Regions from separate parts of the Youngimonas ophiurae (nom. illeg.) genome, predicted to be linked through region 1. Evidence: riboswitches for the same ligand, from Rfam matches in the RefSeq annotation. Region 1 holds a riboswitch; the other holds the start of a gene.
The links. A riboswitch is a leader RNA that binds a small molecule or an ion and turns the genes downstream of it on or off. The one in region 1 is predicted to bind thiamine pyrophosphate.

Region 1 (7,237 bases):
AATTGCGGTAGGCGCCCAGCACGGCATCCACCTGGCCCGACATCAGCGAGGGCGACAGAGACCAGTTCACATTGACCAGTTCGATATCGTCCACGCTTAGCCCGTGTTTGCCCAGAATGGCGGTCAGCAGGGCCTCTTCGACACCGGCAACGGAATAGCCGATCTTACCGCCCTTCAGGTCTGCGATGTCCTTGATCGGGCCGTCCTTCAGCACCAGCAGGCAGTTCAGCGGTGTGGCCACCAGGGTGCCGACGCGGGTCAGCGGCAGGCCCTGGGCGACTTGCAGATGCAGCTGCGGCTGGTAGGAGATCGCCAGCTCGGCCTTGCCCGCCGCCACCAGTTTGGGCGGGTCCGAGGGATCGGCCGGCGCGATGATCTCCACCTCAAGCCCTTGGTCCGCAAAGAACCCTTTTTCCTGGGCAACGATGATCGGCCCGTGATCGGGATTGACGAACCAATCCAACAGCAGAGTCATTTTATCGGCCGCCATGGCCGGGGTGGCCGTCAGCAACGCGGCAGCAAGGGCAAGGTGTTTCATAGAGAGTCCTTTCGTGGGGTCTTTGGGGTGGGGTGGCTCTGCGCGCCCAGGGCGATCAGAACGATATCGGTGCGGCTGACGCGGCGCAGATGGTCGGCCGCCTGCCAGGCGCGCAGGCCGGAGCGGCAGGCCAGCACCACGCGGGGCGCGTCTGGCACGGGGGGGCGGGTTTCGAAATCGGCGACAGTCAGCCGGGTGGCGCCGGGCAGGGCGGGGCCGGGCTCTTCTGCTGCGCGCAGGTCGATCACGCTGTCGGTCTGCCGGATCTCACAAGGGGCGATGAAACGGTGGCCGTCCTGCGGGTCGGGCGCGCCATCGAAACGGAACCCCCCAAAGCGGAAATTCAGCGCGTCATAGCTGAGCAGCTGGCCCAGCGGGCTGGGGCAGATCCCGGCCACAACCGCCACGGCCATCTGCGCCTGTAGCGCGCCGATCACCCCGACCGAGGGGCCAAGAACGCCATCTTCGGCGCAGCTGCCCAGCCGGTTGGGCAGGTCGGGGAACACGGCGCGCAGACCGGGGGCACCGGCGCAAAAACCGCCCGCATACCCCTGAGTGCCGACCACCGAGGCACTGATCAACGGCAGGCCAAGGCGCAGGCACAGATCGCTGGCCACATAGCTGGCGGCGAAACTGTCGGCGCAATCCAGCACCAGGGTGATGTCCTCTAGCAATGCGGCCCCGTTGCCGGGGTCAAAGGCCGTTTGATGCGGGGTGATCCGGCAGTCCGGGTTCAGCGCCTGCATATGGGCGGAGGCGGCCTGGGCCTTGGATGTCCCGATGTCGGTGTGGCGGAACAGGGTCTGGCGATGCAGGTTGCTTAGCTCCACCCGGTCTGGATCGACCAGGCGGATCGCCCCCACGCCCGCGCCCACCAGATATTGCAGCACGGGCGCGGCCAGCCCTCCGGCACCGATCACCAGAACATGCGCCTGGGCCAGACGGGCCTGCCCTGCCGGGCCAAGGGCCGGCACGGCGATCTGACGGGCATAACGGGTCATGACAGCTCTTTCAGCCAGGCGCGCACGCGGTCCTCGGGGGCGGGATTTAGCGTGATGTCGGTCACGGCCGAGACACAATCGGCCCCCGCCCGCATCGCCCCCGCCGCGCGTTCCACGGACATTCCGCCGATGGCGATCAGCGGGATGTCCCCGATCAGGGCCTTCCATTCGGTCAGTTTCTCCAGACCCTGCTGGTGCCATTTCATTTTCTTCAGAATGGTTGGGTAAACGGGGCCAAGCGCGATGTAATCGGGGTTGATCGCTAGGGCGCGATCCAGTTCGGCGCGGTCATGTGTGGACAGGCCCAGTTTCAGCCCCGCGGCACGGATGGCGGGCAGATCAGCGGTATCCAGATCCTCTTGGCCCAGGTGAATCCAGTCGCAGCCCAGATCAATCGCCAGCTGCCAATGATCGTTCACCACCAGCGTGGCCCCGTGGGTCTGGCACAGCTGCTGCGCGCGCGCGATTTCGGCGCGCAGCACGTCCTGCGGCTGATCCTTGATCCGCAGCTGGACGAATTTCACCCCCAGCGGCAGCAGCCGTTCCAGCCAGTCGCTGCTATCGAAGATAGGATAGAACGGATGCGGGATCATGATAGAAAAGCCTTTCCAATCAGAGGGGTAGAGGGGGCAGCCATGTCGCGTGGCATCATCGGCTGGGCGCGATAGGCCTGCGCGCCCGCGGCGACCGCCCCGGCAAAGGCCTCGGCCATGGCGGCGGGGTCTCCGGCTTTGGCGACGGCGGTGTTCAGCAACACCGCATCATAGCCCAGCTCCATCGCCTGCGCGGCCTGGCTGGGCAGGCCCAGCCCCGCATCCACCACCAGCGGCACGTCTGGGAAATGCGCGCGCAGGCTGCGCAGACCGTAGAGGTTATTCAGCCCCAGCCCGGTGCCAATCGGCGCGCCCCAGGGCATCAGAACCTTGCAGCCCGCGTCCAGCAGACGGTCACACAGGACCAGATCCTCGGTGCAATAGGGGAACACCTGAAACCCGTCTTCGGACAGGATGCGTGCAGCCTCGATCAGGCCGAATGGGTCCGGCTGCAGTGTGTCCGCATTGCCGATGACCTCAAGCTTGATCCAGGGCGTGTCGAACAGCTCGCGGGCCATGTGGGCGGTGGTCACGGCCTCGCGGACAGAGTGGCAGCCGGCGGTGTTGGGCAGGACGGCCACGCCCAGATCCTGAATCAATTGCCAGAAGGCCTGCCCGGCCTTTTCCGCGCCGCCCTCGCGCCGGATGGACACGGTGGCAATGCCCGCGCCCGAGCGTTGAAAGGCCTGCGCCAGAATGGCGGGCGAGGGGTATTGCGCGGTGCCCAGCATCATCGCGGACTCGATCCGAGTGTCATAGAACGTGGGCATGTCAGCCTCCTTGCATGGGGGCCAGGATTTCCACCCGATCCCCCGGTTTCAGCGTATGAGACGGGCGCAGCGTGGCAGGCACGAAGACCTCATTCACGGCGGTGGCCAGCTTGGCGCCGCTGTGGCCCTGCTGATCCAGCAACTGCTCCAGCGTGGTTGCGTCCGTATCGGTGTCTTGCCCGTTAACGATGATCTTCATACCAATCCTCCGGTGTTGTTCCGTCCAGCAGCAGGGCGCCCACCATCTGCGCCAGCGCGGGGGCCAGCAGGTATCCGTGGCGGAACAGCCCGTTCACATGCAGCGCGTCCGGCAGGTGCCTGATGCGGGGCATGTTGTCGGCAAAGGCCGGGCGCGCGCCGGTGCCGATTTCCAGAATTTCGGCCTCGGCGAAGGCGGGGTTCAGCGCATAGGCGGCGCTGAGCAGTTCCAGCACCGACCGGACCGAGGCGCGCGCGCCGTCCTCGCGCTCGATCTGGGTGGCGCCCAGCATGAACACCCCGTCGCCACGCGGCACGATATACAGCGGATAGCGCGGGTGCAGCAGCCGCACCGGACGGGCGAGCACGATGTCGGGCGTATGCAGGATCACCATCTCGCCCTTGACGCCGCGCAGGTCGGGCAGGCTGTCTTTGGCGGCCAGCCCGCGGCAGTCGATGACCTGCCCCTGACGGGTGGTGTCGGCGGTGAAATGCACGTCCTCTGCTTGCAGAGCATCGCGCAGACCGGACAGGGTTTGGCGTGGATTAATGTGTGATTCCAATGTCATATGCAGCGCGTGGGGGAACCTGCCGGACAGGTGCGGTTCTAGATCGGTTAGCGCGTCCGCTGTCAGGGCGCGGTGGTTTTCGGTGCGCTGGGCAAAGCGGGTCAGCTCGGCGTGATCGCGGCTAAGCGCCACCACGACCGAGCCCATTTGCGTGACCTCGGCGCCGCGCGCGCGCCACCAGTCGGCGGCTTTGCGGCCATGGCGGATGACGGGGGGCTCGGCGCTTTCGCCCTCGCAATCGGGGGCCAGCATCCCGCCGGCCCACCACGAACAGCCCTGCGGACCGGGGCCAAGCGCGGGGTCGCAGACGGTGACGGACTGGCCGCGCCGGGACAGTTCCGAGGCGACGCACAGGCCCACAACGCCGCTGCCCAGAACGGTGAAATCGGGGCTCATGTCCAGACCTCGTGAAAGTGGTGAACCGGGCCGTGCCCGTGGCCGATGCTCAGGTCATCGGCGCGCAGAATGGCCCGATGCAGCCAGCCATGCGCGGCGCGCACGGCGGTTTCCACAGATTGCCCGCGCGCCAGCCCCGCCGCGATACCCGAGGACAGGGTGCAGCCGGTCCCATGGGTGTTGCGCGTATGGATACGGTCAGATTCCAGCCCCAGCGCGCCGCGTTCATTGATCAGCCAGTCGGTGCAGATATTGCCCAGCCCATGCCCGCCCTTCATCAGCACCGCCTGGGGCCCCAGCGCCAGCAGGTTTTGCCCCTGCTGCCTGAGCGCCTCGGCGGTCAGGGTTTCGGGCTGGTCCAGCAGCAGGGCGGCCTCGGGGATATTCGGGGTCAGGACGGTGGCGCGCGGCAGCAGCTCTGTGCGCAGGGGGGCGATTGCCTCGGGGGGCAGCAGCACCGCGCCGGATTTGGCCACCATCACCGGGTCCAGCACGATGGGGCCGTCGAAATCGGCCAGGGCCTGGGCCACGCATGTCACCAGCTGGGGCGATCCCAACATGCCGATCTTGATCGCGGCCACGTCCAGATCCTCCAGCACTGCCGCGATCTGCGCGCGCACCACATCCAGAGGGATCGGATGCACGGCGGTCACGTCCTGGGTGTTCTGCGCGGTGACGGCGGTGATCACGCTGGCGCCATAAACCCCCAGTGCCGAGAAAGTCTTCAGATCCGCCTGAATACCGGCGCCGCCTCCGCTGTCAGATCCGGCGATGGTCAATGCGATAGAGGCCAAGGGTTTCTTCCTTTGATCAATGGACGGATCGAGAGAAAGAAACGGGTCTTTGGGCGTGCAAAATCCCAAAGTCTGTTCCCTCCGCCGGTCCTAACCGGTTCAGGTTCAATGGGTTTGCGGATTGCATCTCAGCCCCTCGGGGCACCCCAACAGATGCGATGGGCATACAGCATGACGGCGCGCGCGTCACCGGAAAATTTCAGATGGCCGGATTTTCGGGGCTCAGAGCTCTTCGCCGCGGGGGGTCAGCAGGTGGCGTTCGGGCAGCCAGGGGTTCAGTGCCAGCGCGGCGCGCAGCACCTGCTGGCCCTCGTCCATGCGGCCCAGCCCCATCAACGCCAAAGCCTTGCCCGTCATCGCGCCCAGGTGCCGGGGCGAGAGGGCCAGAGTGCGCTCCAGATCGGTCAGAGAGGCGCTGTAATCCTGGCGGATGAAATTGACAAAGGCGCGCTGGTTATAGCCCTCGGCATAGTCGGGGCAGTAGGCGATCAGCCGGTCGAACGCCTGCCGGGCGCCCAGCAGGTCATAGCTTGCGCGTTTGGCCATGCCGGCGTTCAGGATCTCTTGGGCGATCTCATCGGGGGCGCTGGCCCACAGCGCCCACATCTGATCCGAAATCTGCCGGGCCTGGGATTCTGATCCGGCCGCCTGGACCCGATCCAGCAGGCGATTCAGCGCGGCGGAGTGATCGGGCGGCGCAGGGCAGGTTGCGGCCTGAAATTCATCCTGCAATTCACCCTGCGATACCGCCTGTGATCCGGCCAGTGTCAGCGCTATGATCCAAGGTTTCAGCATGGCCCAATGGTGACGCATCGCGCGGGCGGGTCAAGTCACGGTTACTTGACCTTACCGGCAAAAGGCCGGATCGTGCGCCCATGTTTCCGATCCGAGATCACAACCCGTCCGACCGCACGCCCTTTGTCACCTATGCGCTGATTGCGGTGAATGTGGCGGTGTTTCTAAGCTACGTGGAGCTGTTCGATGATCCGCGTGCGCTGAACGCGTTCTTTTTTGACTGGAGCCTGATCCCCGCCCGTGTCGCTCAGGGGGCGGGGTATGAGACCCTGTTCACCACCATGTTCATGCACGGAGGCTGGATGCATCTGGCCGGTAACATGCTGTTTTTATGGATCTTTGGCGACAATATGGAGGACGCCTTTGGCCATGTCGGGTTCTTGCTGTTCTATCTGGCCTCGGGGTTGGCGGCGGCCTTTGCGCATGTGGCGGCCGATCCGGGCTCGGTGATCCCGACGGTGGGGGCCTCGGGGGCGATTGCCGGGGTGATGGGGGGCTATCTGTTGCTGTTTCCTAAGGCGCGGATCGACATCTTGTTCATTTTCTTTGTGTTTTTCCGCATCTTTCCGGTGCCGGCCTGGGCGATGCTGGGGGTGTGGTTCGTGCTGCAACTGTTTTCGGGCAGTACCGTGGATGCCAGCGGCGGAGGCGTGGCCTATTGGGCTCATGCGGGTGGGTTTCTGGCCGGATTCGTGCTGGCTTTGCCCTATTGGATGCGTCAGGGCGGTGTGGGGTTTTGGGAACGCACCCATGGCCAGCCCCCCAATCCCGAGAGCAGCTATCCTTTGTCCCGTTCCTCAATCCCGACTGTGAAAAGGCGCCGTAAATGACCCATAAACTGACCTGCCATTGTGGCGCTGTCGAATTGTCCGTGCAGCTAAGCGACGGTTTCAACACCGCGCGGCGCTGCGATTGTTCCTTCTGTCGCCGGCGCGGAGCGATTGCCGTGTCCGCACCCCTGGACGGGATCGAGATCATACGCGGCGCGGATAAGCTGACCCTGTATCAATGGGGCACCAGGACGGCGAAACACTATTTTTGCTCGGTCTGCGGGATTTACACGCATCATCAGCGGCGCTCGAACCCGAATGAATACGGGGTGAATGCCGCCGCGATCGAAGGGGTGAACCCGCGCGATCTGGGCGAGATTCCCTGGGCGGACGGGGTGAATCATCCGAAGGATCGCACCTGACCTGCCGTGCCGCACCCCAAGTGTCGTTACGTCACTTTTCCGTTTGGTCTGACGATTTCGCCTGATGGGGCTTGATCGACTCGGGGTGCTATGATCGTTTGACGATCATAGCCGGGCGGGCGTTTGACGGAGGGGTCAGACGCAGGGGCCCGTTCCCACGAAGAGAGGGAGAGCCAGGCCGACGAACGCAGGAGGGGGCGTTCCGATTGCCGGATAAGAGGGATCTTCGAACGGAACGCGCGGCCCTGCGCCCGGTTTTTCACAGGCAGGGCGTGCAGTCCCTAACTTAGCGCCCTGCCTGGATTTTTCTGAATTTTCCGATGCAGATTTGCGGGGTCTACTCTGGCGCGCTGTCCATCCAGATGGTCACCGGCCCGTCATTGACCAGCGC
Region 2 (7,237 bases), on a different contig from region 1:
GCTGGTGAATCATGTGGGGGCGGTGAAGGCCTCGACCTTCCATTTCCTGAACCCGTTCTTTGGGGTGGCCATTGCGGCGCTGCTGCTGGGCGAAAGCCTGGGGCTGCTGGACGTGGTTGGCGTTGCGGCCATTGCGTTGGGGATTCTGGCGGTTCAGCTATCCAAACAGCGCCCCGCCTAAAGAATGGCCAACAGGGCTGACAGGGTAAAGAACGCGCCGAACGTGGCCCCCAGCAGCGCGATCGAGGCCACGCCCTCGTGCCCGTATTCCTGCGCCAGCACCGTGTAGATGCCAAACATCGGCATGGCCGCTGACAGGATAACGGCGGTTTGCATATCAGCCCCCAGCGTGGGCAGGCCCAGCAACGGAACCAGCATTGCGGCGGCAAACACCATCGCGGGGTGGAGGATCAGCTTGCCCACCATGATCTGAGCGGCCAGCCCGGTATTGCCGCGCATGGGCAGGCCCACCAGCGAGCCTCCGATCACGAACAGCGCCAGCGCCGAGGCCGAGGCCGCCAGCATATCCAGCAACCGATCCGCCCCCGAGGGCAGCTCGATCCCAGACAGCATCAGCGCAAAGCCGCCCAGCAGCCCCAGCACCATCGGCCGTTTGATCACCGACAGGAACAGGTTCCCCAGCATACGGCCCACCGAGGCGTGCTCTTCTTTGCGGGACAGTTCCAGCAGGACCAGACAGATGGGGATGATAAAGAAGTTCTCGATCACGAAGTTCAGCGCCAGGATGACACCCGCCTGATCCGGGAACAGCAACAGCATCACCGGATAGCCCACATAGCCCGAATTGGGACTCGAGGCGCCCATGGCCCCGATGCCGCGCCGCGCAGGCCCCACGCCTTGGACCCACAGGATCGTATAGGTCAGGGCAATTGTGGCCAGCCCGCCAAACAGAAAGACAGTCATGTAGCTGAAGTTCAGAACCTCGGACAGATCGCGGCGCCCCACTGCGCTGAACAGCAGCGCGGGCAAGGCTACGTTCAAGACGTATTTGCCCAGGGTGCGCATCTCGGATTGGGCGAAAACACGGTATTTCACCGCCGCATAGCCCAGCCCGATGGCCGCGAAAATGGGAAAGGTGATGGTCAGGATATCCAGCATGTCAGCTCCAGTGGGTGGGCGGGGGCGCGCCGATTTCTGATGCGAAATGGGCCAGAAAATCGCGCATACGCAAGACGCGTTCCTGCGCAATTGCGCGTCCGCGATCTGTCAGCATTCCGTCGGGCAGGCGCAGCAGTTTTATCGGCCAGTGATCCAGCGCGAATAGCGTGTCGTCCGGATCGCGCGTCGTGGCAAACGGATCCTGGGGGTCATAGAAGCTCCGCCCCAACTGCCCCGAGACAGCAAAACTGCGGGCTATGCCGATTGCCCCCAAAGCGTCCAGCCGGTCAGCATCACGCAGGATGCGCGCAGTGTCTGATTCAGGCTCTATTCCAGCGGAAAAGCTATGTGCCGTGATGGCGTGACAGGCCTGTGCGATCTGCGCACTGGACAGGCCAAGCGCGCGCAGATGCGGCTGCGCGGCCCTGGCGGACAGGGCCGAGGCCTGCGCGCGGTTCGGGGCGTCCTTGGGCAGGTTCACCAGATCATGCAGGTAAGCGGCTGCCATCAGGGGCACAGTGTCGACCGGCAGCGTCTGGGCGATATCCACGCAGGTCAGCCACACCCGATCCAGATGCGCCAGATCATGGGCTGCGTCCTGCGCCATTTCCTCGGCCGCGATCTGGCGGAGCTTGTGGCGCAGGGGGGTGCTCACCCGATTTTGCCCCGGTTTTCCCCGATCTGCCCGCGATGCAGCAGCAGATGGTCCAGGATCACGCAGGCCATCATTGCCTCGCCCACGGGAACGGCGCGGATGCCGACGCAGGGGTCGTGGCGGCCTTTGGTGATGATCTCGGCGGCCTCACCGGATTTGGTGATGGTCTGGCGGGTTTTCAGGATTGAGGAAGTCGGTTTCACCGCGAAGCGTACGACCAGATCCTGCCCGGTGGAAATGCCGCCCAGAATGCCGCCCGCGTGGTTTGACGAATAGACAGGCTGGCCGTCATTGCCCATGAAAATCTCATCGGCGTTTTCCTCGCCGGTCAGGCAGGCGGCGTTCATGCCTTCGCCGATTTCCACGCCCTTGACTGCGTTGATGGACATCATCGCGGCGGCCAGATCGGTGTCGATTTTGCCATAGACGGGGGCCCCCAGGCCGGCGGGGACGCCCTTGGCGACGATTTCCACCACGGCCCCGACAGAATTGCCCGATTTGCGCAGCGCGTCCATGTAATCGGCCCAGTCGGCTGCGGCGGTGGCATCGGGACACCAGAACGGGTTCTGGTCGATCTGATCCCAATCGAAGCGGGAACGGTCAATTTTATGCGGGCCGATCTGGGTCATGTAGCCGGTGATTTCCACACCCGGCACCAGGGTCTTGATTGCCTCGCGGGCGACGCCACCGGCGGCCACGCGCGCCGCGGTTTCACGGGCCGAGGACCGACCCCCGCCGCGATAATCGCGGATGCCGTATTTCTGCCAATAGGTGATGTCGGCATGGCCGGGGCGGAACTTTTCCGCGATGTCGCCGTAATCCTTGGATCGCTGATCGGTGTTTTCGATCATCAGCTGGATCGGAGTGCCGGTGGTCTGGCCTTCGAACATGCCGGACAGGATTTTCACCTGATCGGGCTCGCGTCGTTGGGTGGTGTATTTACTGGTGCCCGGTTTGCGCAGATCCAGCCAGTGTTGCAGCATGTCAGCCGTCAGCGCCACCCCCGGAGGACACCCGTCCACAGTGGCCCCCAGGGCCGGCCCGTGGCTTTCGCCCCAGGTGGTGACGCGGAAAAGATGACCGAAAGAATTCATGCTCATGGGGCGCTCCTTTGGGGGTGGAATACCGGGGCCGGGCGCGCAGAACAAGCGGTTTTGCCTTGAAGGCAAGGGGGCAAGGCGCTAGCTGTGACATCACCTCGGGGTGCCCGGCGCAAGCAACGGTGGGCTGAGATGCGTGATGCGAACCCGTTGAACCTGACCCGGTTAAGACCGGCGGAGGGAAGGTTTGGATCATTTCCCGACTGCTCCGCCCGTCGCAATGAGGAGGATACGATGAAGTATCTTGCGCTTGCCTCGGGATTGTTTGCCGCCACCGCTGCTGTGGCCGAAACACCCGTTCTGACGATTTATACCTATGACAGCTTTGTGTCGGACTGGGGCCCCGGCCCGGCCGTGGAAAAGGCGTTCGAGTCCGAATGCGGCTGCGATCTGCAATTCGTGGGCGCGGGCGATGGCGCGGCGCTGCTGGGACGGCTGAAACTGGAAGGCGCGCGGACAAAGGCCGACATCGTGCTGGGGCTGGATACCTCGCTGACGGCGGATGCGGCGGCGACGGGGCTGTTTGCCGCACATGGCGTCAGCGTGGACTATGATCTGCCCATCACCTGGGAGGACGCGCATTTCGTGCCCTACGATTGGGGTTATTTCGCTTTCGTCAAGAACGCGGATCAGGACGGGCCCGCGAATTTTCTGGCCTTGGCTGACAGCGATCTGAAGATTGTCATTCAGGATCCGCGCAGCTCGACCCCCGGTCTGGGCCTGCTGATGTGGGTAAAAACCGCCTATGGCGACGAGGCCCCCGCGATCTGGGAAGGCCTGTCGGACAATATCGTCACCGTCACCAAGGGCTGGTCCGAGGCCTATGGCCTGTTTCTGGAAGGCGAGGCCGATATGGTCCTGTCCTACACCACCTCGCCGGCCTATCACCTGATCGCCGAAGAGGATGGCTCGAAGGCTGCGGCCCGCTTTGACGAGGGGCACTACATGCAGATCGAGGTGGCCGCGAAACTGGCTGCCTCGGATCAGCAAGAGCTGGCGGATCAGTTCCTGGCCTTCATGGTTTCGGACGCTTTCCAATCTATCATTCCGACGACGAACTGGATGTACCCGGCGGTGACGCCCGCAGCGGGCCTGCCCAAGGGATTCGAGACCCTGATCCAGCCGGAAAAGGCCCTGATCGTTCCGGCGGATATGGCCGATACCGTGCGCGATCAGGCGCTTGAGGAATGGCTGCGCGCCCTGTCGAAATAAGCCGGGTTCTGCCCGGAGTGTTGGCCGCGATTTCTGTCGCGGCCTTCGTGCTGTGCGCAGTCGGAGCGGTGCTGTGGTTCGCAGGGGGCGGTGGAATGCCCGGCCCTGGCGATTGGGCCGCGCTGCGGTTCACCGTGATGCAGGCGGCTTTGTCCGCGTTGTGCAGCGTCGGGCTGGCCATTCCGGTGGCGCGCGCTCTGGCGCGGCGGGCATTTCCGGGGCGCTCTGTGTTGATAACGCTGCTGGGGGCGCCGTTCATTCTGCCGGTGATTGTGGCCGTTCTGGGGCTGCTGGCGGTGTTCGGCCGCAATGGAGTGCTGTCCAATCTGCTTGGGGTGGTGGGGCTGCCGCCGCTGTCCATCTATGGGCTGCATGGGGTGTTGCTGGCCCATGTCTTTTTCAACCTGCCTTTGGCGACGCGTCTGATCCTGCAAGGCTGGCAGGACATCCCGGCCGAGCGTTTCCGCCTGGCGGCGACCCTGGGCATGGGGCCGGGGCAGGTGCTGCGCTTTCTGGAATGGCCGATGTTGCGCCGGGTTCTGCCCAGTGCCCTGCTGACGGTTTTCGGCCTGTGTCTTAGCAGTTTTGCCGTGGTGCTGATGCTGGGCGGAGGCCCCAAAGCCACCACGCTGGAGCTGGCGATCTATCAGGCCTTTCGTTTTGATTTCGACCTGGGCCGGGCCGCGACGCTGGCCGCTATTCAGGCGGCTTTGGTGGGCTCGGTCGTGTGGGTCGGCCTGCGCATCAGCCGGCACGAGGCGGATACTGTCGGGCTGGATCGGGTCATCGGGCTAAGCTCTGGCGATGGGGTGTGGCTGCGGGTGCAGGATGGGCTGGTGTTGCTGCTGGCCTCGGGGTTTTTGCTGGTGCCGTTGGGGGTGATCGTGGTGAAGGGCGTGCCCGGACTGGCGGTCATGCCGGTTTCGGTCTGGGGGGCATTGGGCAATTCGCTGATGGTCACGGTGGCCTCGACCAGTCTGGGTGTGGGGCTGGCGCTGACCATCGCAACGGCGGCGGTGCGGGTTGGCTGGGCGGATGTGCTGGGAATGATGGGCTTTGCGGCATCGCCTTTGGTTCTGGGCACCGGGCTGTTTTTGATCATCACCCCGTGGGCCAGCCCCTCGGCGCTGGCTTTTGTGGTGACGGCACTGGTGAATGCGGTGATGGTGCTGCCTTTTGCGCTGCGCGTCCTGAGCCCGGCCTTGCAGAGCATCGAGCACGATTTCGGCAATCTGGCTGACAGTCTGGATATGCGTGGCTGGGCGCGGTTCCGGTTTCTGATCCTGCCGCGCGTGCGCCGGTCCATCGGGTTTGCGGCGGGGCTGGCGGCGGCGATGTCGATGGGGGATCTGGGGGTGATTGCCCTGTTTGCGGATCCGACGCAGGCGACTTTGCCCTTGCAGATGTACCGGCTGATGGGCGCCTATCAGATGGAGGCAGCGGCTGGCGCGGCGCTTTTGTTGCTGGCGGCCAGCCTGTCGCTGTTCTGGATCATGGATCAGGGAGGACGCGGAAATGCTGAAGCTTGAAGGGATCGTCGTTGAGCATGACGGGTTCCAGCTGTGGGCAGACATGGAGGTGCCCGACGGGGCCCGCGTGGCTGTGATCGGGCCGTCAGGCGCTGGGAAATCCACGCTGCTGAACGTGATCGCCGGGTTTCAGGCGGCCTCTGCGGGGCGTATTTTTCTGGCTGGGCAGGAGGTGACGAAAGTGCCTCCGGGGCGGCGGCCTCTGTCGGTGTTGTTTCAGGATAACAACCTGTTCCCGCATCTGACGGCGGCGCAGAATGTGGGGCTGGGGCTGCGGCCTGACCTGCGCCTGACCGCGGCGCAGAAGACGCAAGTGCATCAGGCGCTGCAGCGCGTTGGCCTGCAAGGGCTTGAGGCGCGCAAACCGGCGCAATTGTCCGGAGGACAGCAAAGCCGCGTCGCGTTGGCGCGGGTGCTGGTGCAGGATCGGCCTCTGGTGCTGCTGGACGAGCCGTTTTCCGCCCTGGGCCCCGCGATGAAGGCCGAAATGCTGGATCTGCTACAACAGCTTTTGGGGGAAACCGGCGCGACTTTGTTGTTGGTGACCCATGACCCCGAGGATGCCAAGCGTATCGCGCCTCAGACAATTCTGGTGGCCGATGGTGCGGCGCAGGGGCCGCTGGACACACAGCAGACCTTTGCTGATCCACCAAAAGCGCTGCGGGATTACCTGGGTTAGTCCAACGTCCGGGCTTCATCCACCAGCATCACCGGGATGCCATTGCGGATGGGAAAGGCCAGTTTGGCGGATTTGCTGATCAGTTCCTGGGCGTCGGCGTCATAGTCCAGCGGGCCCTGTGTCAGCGGGCAGATCAGCGCCTCAAGCATACGGCGGTCAAAGGCAGGTGTGTCGGTCATTGTATCGGTTCCTCGGCGTCGCCGCCGCGTAGCGCATATTCGATCAGGGTGACAAGCGTTTCGCGGCGGGTGCACAGGCAGGGGGCCTCAAGCAGGGCCTGTTTGTCCTCGGGATCCAGATCCAGCAGCATAGACAAAGAGTTGATCAGGAATTCGTCATCCGCGCCTTCCAGCGTTTCCCAATCGGTTTCCAGCCCGCGCTGGGTGAAATAGTTGCACAAGGCATTCAGGAACTCGGGCCGGTCAAAGCGTTCGTCCTGTTCCTCGGGGCCCAGATCGCGGCTGAACCCCTGCCAGGATACCTGACACCGGCGATAGGGGGTGAATCCCTCGATCTCGTTCAGAATCCGGAACCGGGAAATGCCGCTGAGCGTGATCATATAGCGCCCATCCTCGGTTTCGGAAAACTGCGAGACCCGCCCCGCGCAGCCGATCTGGTGCAGCCGCTCTTTGGCGCCGCAGGGCTGAACCATCCCGATCAGCCGCCCCGGCGTTTTCAGCGCGTCATCCAGCATTGCCAGATAGCGGGGCTCGAAGATATGCAGCGGCAGGCGCGCGCGGGGCAGCAGCAGCGCCCCGGTCAACGGAAAGACCGGCAGGATATCAGGAAGGTCGAATTTCAGTGCCATGGTGCACGAAGGTAGCCCGCAAAGGCCATCAGGCAAATATCATCGAGCTAAGTTTGCGACGGCCGTTCAAAACAATGGGGTCATTGGGTTTCAATGCCTCGAAAATCGTGAACAGCTGGGCCTTGGCGGCACCGT

Region 2: linked by a shared signal. The riboswitch ahead of thiB (thiamine ABC transporter substrate binding subunit) and the one ahead of thiD (bifunctional hydroxymethylpyrimidine kinase/phosphomethylpyrimidine kinase) in region 1 are both predicted to bind thiamine pyrophosphate.

What each region holds. Positions count from the first base shown of each region.
Region 1 covers NZ_JBNAGJ010000001.1:348,160-355,396, forward strand. Annotated here, with positions in the region: gene ACP15O_RS01830 (ABC transporter substrate-binding protein) at 1-538, opposite strand, end outside; gene ACP15O_RS01835 (ThiF family adenylyltransferase) at 535-1,539, opposite strand; gene ACP15O_RS01840 (thiamine phosphate synthase) at 1,536-2,132, opposite strand; gene ACP15O_RS01845 (thiazole synthase) at 2,129-2,902, opposite strand; gene thiS (sulfur carrier protein ThiS) at 2,904-3,101, opposite strand; gene ACP15O_RS01855 (FAD-dependent oxidoreductase) at 3,085-4,065, opposite strand; gene thiD (bifunctional hydroxymethylpyrimidine kinase/phosphomethylpyrimidine kinase) at 4,062-4,859, opposite strand; TPP riboswitch at 4,919-5,018, opposite strand; gene ACP15O_RS01865 (tetratricopeptide repeat protein) at 5,082-5,654, opposite strand; gene ACP15O_RS01870 (rhomboid family intramembrane serine protease) at 5,735-6,484, shown strand; gene ACP15O_RS01875 (GFA family protein) at 6,481-6,846, shown strand; gene dtd (D-aminoacyl-tRNA deacylase) at 7,184-7,237, opposite strand, start outside.
Region 2 covers NZ_JBNAGJ010000004.1:57,752-64,988, forward strand. Annotated here, with positions in the region: gene ACP15O_RS10155 (DMT family transporter) at 1-181, shown strand, start outside; gene ACP15O_RS10160 (AEC family transporter) at 178-1,119, opposite strand; gene ACP15O_RS10165 (HD domain-containing protein) at 1,121-1,774, opposite strand; gene aroC (chorismate synthase) at 1,771-2,874, opposite strand; TPP riboswitch at 2,964-3,074, shown strand; gene thiB (thiamine ABC transporter substrate binding subunit) at 3,109-4,086, shown strand; gene ACP15O_RS10180 (thiamine/thiamine pyrophosphate ABC transporter permease ThiP) at 4,062-5,615, shown strand; gene thiQ (thiamine ABC transporter ATP-binding protein) at 5,602-6,294, shown strand; gene ACP15O_RS10190 (Trm112 family protein) at 6,291-6,473, opposite strand; gene ACP15O_RS10195 (LON peptidase substrate-binding domain-containing protein) at 6,470-7,102, opposite strand; gene ACP15O_RS10200 (tetratricopeptide repeat protein) at 7,131-7,237, opposite strand, start outside.